Linked DNA regions of Piscinibacter sp. HJYY11. The main gene of each other region encodes a partner of the protein of the gene in region 2 in a complex. Links are inferred from orthologs where the notes say so. Each region holds a gene or a part of one and is shown on either strand. Other genes may lie near its edges.

Region 1 (5,747 bases), 2.5 Mb from region 2 along the record:
TCATCTTCTTCCTGGCCTTCTTCCTCGACTTCTTCGAGATCGCCTTCATCATTCTGCCGCTGCTGGGCCCGGTGGCCGAAAAGCTCGGCATCAACATGATCTGGTTCGGCGTGCTGCTGTGCGTGAACATGCAGACGAGCTTCATGCACCCGCCCTTCGGCTTCGCGCTCTTCTACCTGCGTGGCATCTCCGACACGCTCTTCAAGAACGGCGCACTGCCGCGCAAGGTGCTGTCGAGCGACATCTACCTCGGCTCCATCCCGTGGGTGATCCTGCAGTTGCTGCTGGTGGTGATCGTGATCTTCTTCCCGCAGACGGTGACGGTGTTCCTCGACAAGGAACAGAAGATCGATCTCGACAAGGTCAAGATCGAAGCGCCCACCGACGGCGGCTACGGCAACCAGAACGAAAACCTCGACGACCTGTTCAAGCGGGCCAACGAGAACGACCAGAAGAAGTGAGATGAACGAGGCGTCGGATGCCAGTGCGCTCCCGGTGAGCGCGGAAGGTCACGCCTTCCCGGTGCTGGTGAAATGCCTGCTGACGGCCATGACGATCGCCGTTTTCGTGACCGGGCTGATGGCGGTCGACAAGCCGGCAATCCAGCAGGCGGGCTTCGCGTCGAAGCTGCTGGTGGTGGCCGGCCTAGCCACGCTCATGATCTTCAACTACTGGGTCATCAGGAGCCGCACGTCCGTCAACGCGAAGGAGATCCGCCAGAGCTGGATCTGGAACAAGCACGTGCTCTGGGCCGACGTCGTGCAGGCCAAGATGATCTACGTGCCCTTCCTCAGCTGGCTCATCGCACCACGCCTCGTGGTGCGTGGCCGCGGTGGCATGGTGACGCTCTTCCACGCGGCCGATGACCAAGTGCTGATGGCGTTCACCCGCTACGCGCTGGCGCCGCACATGCGCGAGGGCGCATGAAAAAGGCCCCGCATGCGGGGCCTTTCGTCTGAGGGCAAAGCCGATCAGAGCTTCTGCGATTGCATGAAGTCGTCGAACGCCGCTTCGGCGAAGCGGAACCACAGGTTCTGGTCCGCGCGCATCTTGTTGTAGTCCTCGAAGACCTTGCGCCAGTTCTGGTTCTTCGACGACAGGTCGGCATAGATCTCGTTCGAGGCCTTGAAGGCGGCTTCCATCACGTCCCGCGGGAAGCGGAAGAGCTTGGTGCCTGCGCCCACGAGCTGCTTCAGCGCCGTCGGGTTGCGGTAGTCGTACTTGGCCTGCATGTCGACGTGCGCGAGTGCCGCGGCGCACTCGATGATCGACTTGTACTCGCTCGACAGTCCGTCATAGGCCTTGCTGTTGATGAAGAAGTCGAGCTGCGGGCCGCCTTCCCACCAACCGGGGTAGCAGTAGTGCGGGGCAACCTTGTTGAAGCCGAGCTTCTGGTCGTCGTATGGGCCCACCCACTCGGCCGCGTCGATCGTGCCCTTTTCCAGCGCCGGGTAGATCTCACCGCCGGGGATGTTCTGCGGCACCGAGCCCAGGCGTTCCAGCACCTTGCCGCCGAAGCCGCCGATGCGCATCTTCAGGCCCTTCATGTCGCCGATCGACTTGATCTCCTTGCGGAACCAGCCACCCATCTGCGCGCCCGTGTTGCCGCCGGGGAAGTTGACGATGTTGTAGGCCTTGTAGAACTCGCGCATCAGCTTCAGGCCGTTGCCTTCGTACATCCACGCGCTCATCTGGCGCGAGTTCAGGCCGAAGGGAATGGCGCAACCGAGGGCGAAGGTCTCATCCTTGCCGAAGAAGTAGTACGGCGCGGTGTGCGCGACCTCGACGGTGGCGTTCTGCACGCCGTCGACCACGCCGAAGGCAGGCATCAGCTCGCCGGCGGCATGCACCGAGATCTGGAACTTGCCACCCGACATTTCGTTGACCTTCTTGGCGAAGACTTCTGCCGCGCCGAAGATGGTGTCGAGCGACTTGGGAAAGCTCGACGCCAGGCGCCAGCGCAGCGTGGCCTGCGCATGCACCACGGCAGGCGCCACACCCGCGGCGAGCACGCCGGCAAGCCCTGCATTGCCCACGAATTTCCGACGATCCATGTACCTCTCCTCAATGAATGGTGCGCGGATTCTTGCGGATGAATACCAATGCTGAACTGGGGGGTTTCCCGCGCGGGTTTCGTCAGGCACTCGTCAGAAAAAAAGGCGACCCGAGGGCCGCCTTTTCGCATGGGAGTGTGAAAGTGCGCGTCAGAACTTCTGCGCCTGCATGAAGTCGTCGAAGCCGGCTTCGGCGAAGCGGAACCACAGCACCTGGTCGGCGCGGAACTTGGCGAAGTCCTCGTAGACCTTCTTCCAGTTCGGGTTCTTGCTGGAGAGTTCGGCGTAGTAGTCCATCGAGGTCTTGAAGCAAGCCTCAAGCACGTCCTTCGGGAAGCGGTGCAGCTTGGTGCCGCTGCCCACCAGTTGCTTCAGCGCGGCCGGGTTGCGGGCGTCGTACTTGGCCTGCATGTCCACATGCGTGTGCGACGAGGCGGCCTGCACCACCGCCTTGTACTCGGCCGACAGGCTGTCGTACGCCTTGCTGTTGATGAAGAGGTCGACCTGCGGGCCACCTTCCCACCAGCCGGGGTAGTAGTAGTTGGGCGCGACCTTGTTGAAGCCGAGCTTCTGGTCGTCGTACGGACCCACCCACTCGGCCGCGTCGAGCGTGCCCTTTTCGAGGGCGGGGTAGATGTCGCCACCCGGCAGGTTCTGCGGCACGGCGCCGAGACGCTCGATGATGCGGCCGGCAAATCCGCCGATGCGGAACTTGAGGCCCTTCATGTCGGCGACCGACTTGATCTCCTTGCGGAACCAGCCGCCCATCTGCGCACCGGTGTTGCCACCGGGGAAGTTGACGATGTTGTAGTTGCGGTAGAACTCGCGCATCAGCTTCAGGCCGTTGCCTTCGAACGTCCAGGCGCTCATCTGGCGCGAGTTCAGGCCGAAGGGGATCGAGGCGCCGATGGCGAAGGTCTCGTCCTTGCCGAAGAAGTAGTAGGGCACCGTGTGCGCCATCTCGATGGTGGCGTTCTGCACCGCATCGACCACGCCCAGCGCGGGCACGATCTCGCCCGCCGAGTGCACCGAGATCTGGAACTTGCCGCCGGTGAGCTCGGAAACCTTCTTCGCGAAGACTTCGCCACCGCCATAGATGGTGTCGAGCGATTTCGGGAAGCTCGACGCCAGGCGCCAGCGCACGGCGGCCTGGGCGTTGACGATGGCCGGCGCGGCCCCTGCGGCCAGCACGCCGGCCAGGCCGGTATGACGAATGAACGAGCGACGTTCCATGTGTACTCCTGAAGCGATGAGGGATCGAGGCGGTATGGACTCCGCCCGCTTCGGAAGATTCTAGGAACGAGGGTTAACGCGGCCCGGGGTGATTAACCCCTGCGCGATCCCACGTAAGCAATGTCCACAACGAAGGAGCGCAACCGCTCGTGTCAGGAGCCTGCGACCTTCATCCTGTCGACGAGCACCGACCCGATGGTCTTGGTGCCCATGGTGTAGGTGTCGGCGCCGACCGCGACGATGCCCTTGAACATGTCGCGCAGGTTGCCGGCGATGGTGATCTCGTGCACGGGGTAGGCGATGCGCCCGTTCTCCACCCAGAAGCCCGCGGCACCGCGCGAATAGTCGCCCGTGACGTAGTTGACGCCCTGCCCCATCAGCTCGATCACGAAGAGGCCGCGGTGAAGCTTGCGCAGCATCGCGTCGAGGTCGTCGCCGGCCTGGGTGAGACGGCTGGTGAAGGTCAGGTTCTGCGAGCCGCCGGCGTGGCCGGTGGTGCGCATGCCGAGCTTGCGAGCCGAGTAGCTCGAGAGGAAGTAGCCCTGCACCACCCCGCCCTTCACGACGTCGCGCACACGGGTGACCACGCCTTCGTCGTCGAACGGTGCGCTGCCCTTGGCGCCACGCACGTGCGGGTCTTCGTGGATGTCGATGTGCTCGGGCAGCACCTGCTGACCCAGACTGTCGAGCAGGAAGGAGGACTTGCGGTACAGCGCCCCGCCACTCGTGGCCTGCACATAGGCGCCGAGCAGCCCTGCGGCGAGCGTCGACTCGAAGAGCACCGGCACCTCGCAGGTCTTGATCTTGCGCGCATTCAGTCGCGACAGCGCGCGCTCGGCGGCATAGCGCCCCACGGCCTCGGGCGCGGCCAGGTCGGTGGGCGAGCGCATCGAGCTGTACCACGCGTCACGCTGCATGTCGTCGCCGGCCGAGGCGATGGGCGCGACCGACAGCGAATGGCGCGAGCTGGAATACCCACCGCGAAAGCCATGCGTGTTGCCCGCATAGAAGTGCGACTGCTGGGCCGAGACGCCCGCGCCTTCGGAGTTGGTGATGCGCTTGTCGACACCGAGCGCCGCCGCTTCGCAGCGCAGGGCGAGTTCGGAAGCCTCGGCGGCGTTGATGTCCCAGGGGTGGAAGAGGTCGAGGTCGAGGCGCGCGGCTTCGCCGAGCGCGAGGTCGGCCTCGTCGGGCAGGCCGGCAGAGGGATCTTCGGCGGTGAAGCGGGCGATGTCGTAGGCCGCCTGCACCGTCTGCTCGAGCGCCTTGCGCGAGAAATCGGAGGTGCTGGCATTGCCGCGGCGCTGGCCAAGGTAGACCGTGACGCCCATCGACTTGTCACGGTTGCGCTCCACGTTCTCGATCTCGCCCTTGCGCACCGAGACCGAGAGGCCCGCGCCTTCGGAGACTTCGACGCCCGCGTCGGTGGCCCCGAGCGACTTGGCGATGGCGAGAGCGTCTTCCACCAGCTGGCTGAAGTCGCTCTGCGAATACGAGAAGCCGTGGTGTTTGGTCAGCGATGAACTCATGCGCAGCGGCGTTTTGGTGATGGGATGCACGTTCGTGTGCACGGCAAAGGGCCCACACGAGGCGCCCAGCAAAAAGGCCGCGGCTATCATACCCACGACCTATGGCAAAGCCCCACCCGCGCTCCCCTTCCGTTGACGACGGACATGCCGATGACGGCACCCCCGAATACGAGCGCCCCAGCAAGACCCAGCTCAAGAAAGAGATGCACGAGTTGCAGGAGCTGGGCGAAGCGCTCGTCGGCCTGCCCGAAGACCGTGTCGTCGACCTGCCCATTTCCGAGTCGCTGCGCGACGCGGTGGCCGAGTACAAGCGCACCAAGTCCTTCGAAGGAAAGCGCCGCCAGATGCAGTACATCGGCAAGCTGATGCGCAAGAACGACGTCGAGCCGATCCGCGAAGCCGTGGCCGCCATGAAGCTCGGCCGCGCCAAGGACGCGCTGGCCCTGCACGAAGCCGAGCGCTGGCGCGTGGAGCTGCTGGCAAGCGACGACGCCCTTACCCGCTGGATGGGCGAGCACCCGGGCAGTGACCTGCAGCAGCTGCGCAGCCTGATCCGCGCCGCGCGCAAGGATGCCGCGGCCGCGCCTGAGCAGCGCAGCGGCCGCGCCTATCGCGAGCTCTTCCAGTTCATCAAGGAACAGTCGGGCGACCATGAGTGAGGCGGCGACCTTCGACAAAGTCCGCATCGGCCTGGTGTCGGTCAGCGACCGCGCGTCCAGCGGCGTCTACGAAGACAAGGGCATCCCCGCACTGAAGGAGTGGCTGACCCGCGCCCTGCGCAACCCGGTCGACTGGGAAACACGCCTCATCCCCGACGAGCAGCCGGTCATCAGCGCCACGCTGATCGAGCTGGCCGACACGGCGAAGTGCAACCTCGTGCTGACCACCGGCGGCACCGGCCCGGCGCTGCGCGACGTGACGCCCGAGGCCA
Region 2 (8,222 bases):
TGCGTCGCCTGTCGCCGCACCAGAACGCGAAGGTGTCCGCCGTCATGTTCGCGGTCACCTCGCTGATCTTCCTGGTGCCGTTCGGCCTCTTCGCCGCGGCCTTCGCGCCCGACGGCGCCACCGGTGCCGGCATGGGCGTCGGCTTCCTGATCTTCGCCCCGCTGATCTACCTGGTGGTGGGCTATGTGATGACGGTCATCGCCTGCGCAATCTACAACCTCATCGTCAAGTTCACCGGCGGCATCGAGTACGAGTCGCAGGTCGGCGACACCTGAAAAAACGATGTCCAACCGCCTCACCCAGATCGCCACCCGCACCGGCGACGACGGCACCACCGGCCTCGGCGATGGCACGCGGGTGCCCAAGAGCCACCTTCGCATCGCGGCACTGGGTGACGTGGACGAGCTCAACTCGCACATCGGCGTGCTGCTGGCCGAGCCACTGCCCGACGATGTGCGCGAGCTGCTGGTGGTGATCCAGCACGAGCTCTTCAACCTGGGGGGCGAGATGTCGATCCCGGGTTACGAGCTCCTGAAGGCCGACGCAGTGCTGCGGCTCGACGAGGCGCTCGCGCACTACAACGCGACGCTGCCGCGCCTGAAGGAGTTCATCCTGCCGGCCGGCACGCGCAGCGCGTCGATCGCGCATGTGTGCCGCACGGTGGCGCGGCGTGCCGAGCGGTCGGTGGTCACGCTCGCGGCCAGTGAGACGGTGCGGCCCGAGCCGCGCCAGTACCTCAATCGCCTCTCCGACCTGCTCTTCGTGCTGGCCCGCGTGCTCAACCGCGCCAACCTCGATGGGTTGGGTGGGGACGACGTCTACTGGAAGAGCGAGCGGTTGGCTCGCGATTCGGAGTAACGCGAGCGACTGGCGCGCGATTCCGAGTAGACGCCTTTCCCGCGTTCAGCCGCGGCGCGCCTTCACGGCATTGCTCAAGACATTCAGCACTTCCAGCGAGTCGTCCCAGCCGATGCAGGCATCGGTGATGCTCTGGCCGTAGGCAAGCTTCGCCGGGTCGTCCTTGCCCGCGCTGAATTTCTGCGCGCCGGCCTTGAGGTGGCTCTCGACCATCACGCCGAAGATGCGGCGCGAGCCGTGGGCGATCTGCGAGGCGATGTCCTTGGCCACGTCGATCTGGCGCTCGTGCTGCTTGCTGCTGTTGGCATGCGAGCAGTCGACCATCAGCGTGCCGGGCAGCTTGGCGGCTTCGAGGTCCTTGCAAGCGGATTCGACGCTCGCCGCGTCGTAGTTGGGCGCCTTGCCGCCGCGCAGGATCACGTGGCAGTCCTTGTTGCCCTTGGTCTCGACGATGGCGACCTGGCCGTTCTTGTGCACCGACAGGAAGTGGTGCGGGCGGGCGGCGGCCTGGATGGCGTCGGTCGCGATGCGGATGTTGCCGTCAGTGCCGTTCTTGAAGCCGATGGGCGCCGAGATGCCCGAGGCCAGCTCGCGGTGCACCTGGCTTTCGGTGGTGCGGGCACCGATGGCGCCCCAGCTGATGAGGTCACCGATGTACTGCGGCGAGATCACGTCGAGGAACTCGCTGCCGGCCGGCACGCCCAGGCGGTTGATTTCGGTGAGCAGCTGGCGCGCGATGCGCAGGCCTTCGTCGATGCGGTAGCTCTCGTCGAGGTAGGGGTCGTTGATCAGGCCCTTCCAGCCGACGGTGGTGCGCGGCTTCTCGAAGTAGACGCGCATCACGATCTCCAGCGTGTCGGCGTACTTCTCGCGCTGCTCCTTCAGGCGGCGGGCGTAGTCGACGGCGGCGGCCGGGTCGTGGATGGAGCAGGGGCCGATGATGACGAGCAGGCGGTCGTCCCGGCCCGACATGATGTTGCGCACGCGCTGGCGCGTCTCGGCGATCAGGGCCTCGGCTGCCGTGCCACGAATCGGGAAGAAGCGCACCAGGTGCTCGGGGGGCGGCAGGGGCATCACGTCCTTGATCCTTTCATCGTCGGTCTGGCCGGTCTTGTCGACGGGCGCATACCAACCCTCCGCGGCGCTGCTGGACTTGGCGTTCATTCGAGTTCTCCTCGTTCGTGGTGGCTGTGTGGCTGATCAGGGCAAAAAAAAACCGCCGGGGTGCCCCGGCGGTTTGGTGAGCTGTTGCGTTTAGGTTTGCCTACGCGCTTGCCTCTCCTCCGCCGGTGCGGTGCGAGAACCAAAAGTAGGCAAAGAAGAAGCTGGCGAAACGCATGGCCGGCAATGTAGACGGGCCCGGGTTGATCCGTCAAGCGCGCAGTTTTCGACGACTTGCGCGGCGTCACGCAGGTGAGCGAGTGGTAACGAATTGTTCGGCGTGCGCTAGTTCCTATCCCGTGGCCCGGGGCGTCCATAGCATGGGTTTCACCTGATGGCGCCACCCACGGTGCGCCGCTGGACACAACAGCCACCCATCACGAGGGAACCGCCATGAACCGCACCGCCTTCTTCCGCCGCTTCAGCCTGGCCCTGGCAACGCTCACGATCGCGACCGCCAGCGTCGCCACCGAGGACGCCCAGCTGAGCGCTGCCCGCGCGGCCGCCGCCTCCGATGCCCAGGTCGCCGTGCAATTGCAGGCCTGGCTCGACCAGCGCGACATCGCCCTCGTGGCCCAGGCCGATGGCCTGATCACCCACGACATGCGTGCCGCTGCGGCCGAATATGCCGTGGCGCAGCTGATCGAGGCCGATGGCCTGATCAGCGCCCAGCTCCAGGCGTCGGTGGTGGCCATGCTCGCCGCAGCCGACGGGCTGGTGGTCGACAACGCGGAGTTCGCGGTCAACCTGCCAGCTGCACGCCCCGCCACGATCGTGGTGGCCGGCGGCCGCTGAGGCCGCAAGGGGCCGTTATTCGGTCCCGCCCACCGTCAGCCGGTCGATGCGCAGCGTCGGCTGGCCGACACCCACCGGCACGCTCTGCCCTTCCTTGCCGCAGACGCCCACGCCGGTGTCGAGCTTCATGTCGTTGCCGATGGCGCTGACACGCGTGAGCGCGTCGGGGCCGTTGCCGATGATGGTCGCGCCCTTCACCGGGTAGAGGATCTTGCCGTTCTCGACCCAGAAGGCCTCTGAGGCGGAGAACACGAACTTGCCGCTGGTGATGTCGACCTGCCCGCCGCCGAAGTTGGTGGCGTAGAGGCCGCGCTTGAGGCCGGCGATGATTTCCTCTTTGCTCTTGTCGCCGCCCAGCATGTAGGTGTTGGTCATGCGCGGCATGGGGATGGCGGCGTAGCTTTCGCGGCGGCCGTTGCCGGTGGGCTTGACGCCCATCAGGCGCGCGTTCATCGAGTCCTGGATGTAGCCCTTCAGGATGCCGTCTTCGATCAGCACGTTGCGCTGGCTCGGGTTGCCCTCGTCGTCGACGTTGAGCGAGCCGCGGCGGTCGGGGATGGTGCCGTCGTCGAGCACGGTCACGCCCTTGGCCGCCACCCGCTGGCCGATGCGGCCGCTGAAGGCACTCGACCCTTTGCGGTTGAAGTCGCCTTCCAGGCCATGCCCCACGGCTTCGTGCAGCAGCACGCCGGGCCAGCCCGGGCCGAGCACCACGCTCATCTCACCGGCCTTTGCCGGGCGGGCTTCGAGGTTGGTCAGCGCCGCCTTCACCGCATCGTCGACATAGCTCTCGATGACGCTGTCATGGAAATAGCCCAGGCCGAAACGACCACCACCGCCGCCGCTGCCCACTTCACGGCGCACCTTGCCTTCGACGGTCTGCTCGGCGATCACGGTGACCGACAGGCGCACCAGCGGGCGCACGTCGGCGGCGAGCGTGCCGTCGGCTCGGGCCACGAGCACCACGTCGTACTCGGCAGCCACGCCGGCCATCACCTGCTTGATGCGGGGGTCCTTGGCGCGGGCGAGCTTTTCCACCTTTTCCAGCAGCGCGACCTTCTGCGTGCTGTCGAGCGTGGCGATCGGGTCCATCGGCGCGTAAAGCTTGCGGCTCTCGGCGATGCGGTGGTGGCCGGTGATCTTGACCGTCTTGCTCTGGCCGGCCGCGGCAATGGTGCGCACGGTCTGGGCAGCGTCGAGCAAGGCCGCTTCGGAGATGTCGTCGGAATAAGCGAACGCGGTCTTCTCGCCCGCCACTGCCCGCACGCCGACACCCTGGTCGATGCCAAAGCTGCCCGATTTGACGATGCCCTCTTCCAGGCTCCAGCCTTCGCTGCGCGTGTACTGGAAGTAGAGGTCGGCGTCGTCGATCCGGTGCTCGGCGATCGTTGCGAGCGCTTTCGACAGCGTCGCGTCGGTGAGCCCGAAGGGTTCCAGCAACAAGGACCTGGCGGTGGCCAGGCGCTCCAGGGTGGGTTCGCGCGAGATCATGAAGTCATTGTAGGAGTGGCCTCCTTCCTGGGTGCTGGGCAAAGACCCTGTCCCTTCCGCGCTGTTTCACGGTTCTTTACCCGGCGGGTTGTCTGCCGCACTTCGTGCGCCGCCGTTGTCAGCGTGTGCCGCACAACACATCCACAACCCTTCAGGAGTTCTCATGATCAAGTTCAAGCCCGTGGCGCTTGCCGCCGCCCTCGCCTTCACCAGCCTCGGCGCGTTGGCCCAGGCCGCATCGGCCCCTGCCACCCCGCGCGCCGACAAGCGCGAGGCGAACCAGGACACCCGCATCCAGAACGGCGTGGCTTCCGGCCAGCTGAACGCGAAGGAAACCTATCGCCTCGAGCAGCAGCAAGCACGCATCAATGCCGCCGAAGCGAATGCCAAGGCCGACGGCAAGGTGACCCGCGCCGAACGCGCCCGGATCGAGCGCAAGCAGGACCGCGCCAGCGCCAACATCGCCAAGCAGAAGCACGACGCGCAAACGGCCAAGCCGTGATCGCGCGGCGCGGCGGGCCTTCAGTCGCCCGCCTGCGCTTTCAGCGCCAGCGCGCGCGCATAGAGCGCGTTGCGCGGCGCGCCGGTCAGCTCGGCCGCCAGGGCCACGGCCTGCTTGAGCGGCAGCTCGGCCATCAGCACCGTCAACGCCTTGTCATGTGCATCGGCACCGCTGGGTTCGTCGCTCGGCGCGAGCGCATGCAGCACCAACACGAACTCGCCGCGTGAGCGGTTGGCGTCTTCGGCCAGCCAGGCCGGCAACTCGGCGGCGAGCCGCGTGTCGACGGCCTCGAACTGCTTGGTGAGCTCTCGGCACACCGTGACGCGGCGCTGCGGGCAGTGCTCCGCCAGCCCGCGCAGCAAGGCCTCGATGCGATGGGGCGCCTCGAACAGCACCTGCGTCTCGGCCCGCCCCGCCACCGACGACAGCGCCTGCGTGCGCTCGCCGCCCTTGGCCGGCAGGAAGCCGACGAAGACAAAGCCCTGCCCCACCACGTCACCCGCGACACACACGGCAGCCAGCGCCGCACTCGCGCCCGGCAGCGGCAGGCAACGCCGGCCGGCCGCCGTGACGGCGGCCACGAGCACTGCGCCAGGGTCGCTCACGGCCGGCGTGCCGGCGTCGCTGACGTAGGCGACCCGCTCGCCACGCGCCAATCGCGCCAGCACCTCGCCGGCGGCTTCGCGCTCGTTGTGCTCGTGCACGGCGAGCAGCGGCTTGTCGATGCCCAGGTGGCGCAACAAGGCCGCGCTGTGCCGCGTGTCTTCGCAGGCCACGGCATCGACAAGCGACAGCACGTGGATGGCCCGCAGGCTCAGGTCGGCGAGGTTGCCAATGGGCGTGGCCACGACGTACAGCGCCCCTGCGGGATACTGCTGCGTGCCAGCCGCGGCCTGGGCCGCCTGCAGCATCAGAGAGGGAGCGATGGTCACGGTTCAGAAGACCAGAAAGGAGAAAACCACAAAGGGAGTGGGCGACAGCGCCGAGGCGCGCGCCCTGCAGCACCTGCTTCGCCAGGGGCTCAAGCTCGTGCAGCGCAATTATCGAGTGGCCGCCGGCCCGCGGGCGCGCGGCGGCGAGGTCGACCTCATCATGCTCGACCAGGACGGCACGCTCGTGTTCGTCGAGGTGCGCGCACGGAAAAGCCGCAGCCACGGCGGCGCGGCCGCGAGCGTCACGCATGGGAAGCAGCGCAGCGTCATCTACGCCGCGCAGCACTACCTGCACCGGCGTGCCACACCGCCGCCCTGCCGCTTCGACGTGGTCGCCATCGATGGCGATGCGCTCGAGTGGTTGCGCGGCGCGTTCTTCGCCCAGTGACGGCAGTGGGCGCACACCATTTGGAACCGGGTGTGCAAAACCCGTGTCATATCATCCGTGCCCATGCTGGAACAACGCATCCAACAGCAATTCTTCGACAGTGCCGACCTCAAGTACGCGGCGGCGGAGATCCTGTCGCGCCCGATTGCCGACGCCGTCAACGCGGTGGTCGGCTGCATCACTGCCGGCGGCAAGGTGCTGGCCTGCGGCAACGGCGGCTCGGCGAGCGACGCCCAGCATTTCGCCGCTGAATTCATCGGCCGCTTCGAGCGCGAACGCCCCGGCCTCGCCGCCATCGCGCTCACGACCGACAGCTCCATCCTCACTGCGGTGGGCAACGACTACAGCTTCACCGACATCTTTTCCAAGCAGGTGCAGGCGCTGGGTGCGCCCGGCGACGTGCTGATCGCCATCACCACCAGCGGCAACTCGGCCAACGTGCTGGCCGCGGTGGAGGCGGCGCATGCGAAAGAGATGACGGTGGTCGCGCTGACCGGCCGCGGCGGCGGCAAGCTCAATGACTTGCTGACCGAAACCGATGTCCACATCTGCGTGCCGCACGAACGCACCGCGCGCATCCAGGAAGTGCACATCCTCGCGCTGCATTGCCTGTGCGATGCGGTAGACCTGCAATTGCTCGGAGAACAGGAAAACACATGACCCGCCAGCCCTCCCGTGCGAAACCCATCCGCACCGCTTTCGTCGTCAGCCTGCTGGCCGCCACCACAGCGTTGTCCGGCTGTGCCGCGCTGCTCGTCGGCGGCGCCGTCGTCGGCGGCTCCTTGCTCGTCACCGACCGCCGCAGCTCGGGCACGCAGCTCGACGACCAGGCCATCGAGTTCCGAGCCAACAGCCGCATCCGCGACATCCTCGGCGACCGCGGCCACGTGAATGCGACGAGCTACAACCGCCTGCTGCTGCTGACGGGCGAAGTGCCCAGCGACGCCGACCGTGCCAACCTCGAGCAGGCGCTCTCGCGCATCGACAACGTGAAGTCGGTGGTGAATGAGCTCGCGGTGATGACGGCCAGCTCGCTGAGCCAGCGCTCGAACGACGCGCTCATCACCACCAAGGTCAAGGCCACACTGGTCGATGCGGGCGACATCAGCTCCAACGCGTTCAAGGTGTTCACCGAACGCGGCATCGTCTACCTGATGGGCCGCGTCACCGAGCGTGAAGCCGAGCGCGCCTCCGACCTCACCCGCAGCATCAGCGGCGTGCAGAAGGTGGTGAAGGTGCTCGAGATCGTGTCGGACGCCGAGCTGGCCGAGATCGATCCCAAGGCGGTCCCGAAATCCGCCGCGGCGAAGTAGAGCCCCCCAGGGGGCGCCGCCCCAGGGGCCCGGCAAAGCCGGTTCCCCGGGGCGTTGCTTGATCAAGTCAAGCGCTTGATGAGGCTCGAGGTGTCCCAGCGCTGACCGCCTTGGGCTTGGATGTCGGCGTAGAACTGATCGACCAGGGCCGTGACCGGAAGCCTTGCGCCATTGCGCTTGGCTTCTTCCAGCACCAGCCCCAGGTCCTTGCGCATCCAGTCGACGGCGAAGCCGAAGTCGAACTTGCCGTCGATCATGGTCGGGCCGCGGTTGTCCATCTGCCAGCTCTGGGCGGCGCCCTTGCCGATCACGCCAAGCACGGCCTTCATGTCGAGGCCGGCCTTCTGGCCGAAGGCAATCGCCTCGGCCAGGCCTTGCACCAGGCCCGCGATGCAGATCTGGTTGACCATCTTGGCGAGCTGACCCGAGCCGCTCTCGCCGAGCAGCGTCACCGCCTTCGAGAAGGCCATCGCGACCGGCTGGATGGTGGCGAAGGCTTGCGCGTCACCGCCGCACATCACCGTGAGCGCGCCGTTGATGGCGCCCAGGTTGCCGCCCGACACCGGCGCGTCGATGAACTGCAGGCCGCGTGACCTGGCCTCGGCGCTCAGCTCGCGCGCCACCTCGGCCGACGCCGTCGTGTGGTCGACGAAGATCGCGCCCTCTTTCATGCCGTCGAAGGCACCACGTTCGCCGACCGTCACCGCCCGCAGGTCGTCGTCGTTGCCGACGCAGGCGAACACAATGTCGGCGCCCTGGGCCGCCGCTTCGGGCGTCGAGTC

The links. The genes of interacting proteins can lie anywhere in the genome.
Region 1: the proteins of tldD (region 2) and pmbA are in contact, whole or in part, in a solved structure (PDB 5NJ9), measured with the Escherichia coli proteins. The link is inferred for Piscinibacter sp. HJYY11 from one-to-one orthologs.

What each region holds. Positions count from the first base shown.
Region 1 is NZ_JAERQZ010000001.1:1,084,505-1,090,251, forward strand. Bases 2,629-5,587 are described here. They hold pmbA (metalloprotease PmbA), read right to left. Parts: upstream 4,817-5,587; coding sequence 3,440-4,816; downstream 2,629-3,439. Other genes in these bases: JI745_RS04950 (TRAP transporter substrate-binding protein), read right to left, coding at 2,629-3,287; yjgA (ribosome biogenesis factor YjgA), read left to right, coding at 4,918-5,475; mog (molybdopterin adenylyltransferase), read left to right, coding at 5,468-5,587. Also shown: JI745_RS04935 (TRAP transporter large permease subunit), read left to right, coding at 1-461; JI745_RS04940 (hypothetical protein), read left to right, coding at 463-927; JI745_RS04945 (TRAP transporter substrate-binding protein), read right to left, coding at 972-2,054; more of JI745_RS04950, read right to left, coding at 2,205-2,628; more of mog, read left to right, coding at 5,588-5,747.
Region 2 is NZ_JAERQZ010000001.1:3,547,411-3,555,632, reverse strand. Bases 2,068-5,065 are described here. They hold tldD (metalloprotease TldD), read right to left. Parts: upstream 4,306-5,065; coding sequence 2,830-4,305; downstream 2,068-2,829. Other genes in these bases: rsmI (16S rRNA (cytidine(1402)-2'-O)-methyltransferase), read right to left, coding at 4,828-5,065; JI745_RS16515 (hypothetical protein), read left to right, coding at 4,469-4,807; JI745_RS16525 (hypothetical protein), read left to right, coding at 2,413-2,814. Outside these bases: JI745_RS16540 (hypothetical protein), read left to right, coding at 1-275; JI745_RS16535 (cob(I)yrinic acid a,c-diamide adenosyltransferase), read left to right, coding at 283-858; JI745_RS16530 (3-deoxy-7-phosphoheptulonate synthase), read right to left, coding at 904-2,022; more of rsmI, read right to left, coding at 5,066-5,718; JI745_RS16505 (YraN family protein), read left to right, coding at 5,732-6,127; JI745_RS16500 (phosphoheptose isomerase), read left to right, coding at 6,191-6,787; JI745_RS16495 (BON domain-containing protein), read left to right, coding at 6,784-7,440; JI745_RS16490 (NAD(P)-dependent oxidoreductase), read right to left, coding at 7,503-8,222. UniProt on the Escherichia coli protein: Metalloprotease involved in CcdA degradation. Suppresses the inhibitory activity of the carbon storage regulator (CsrA).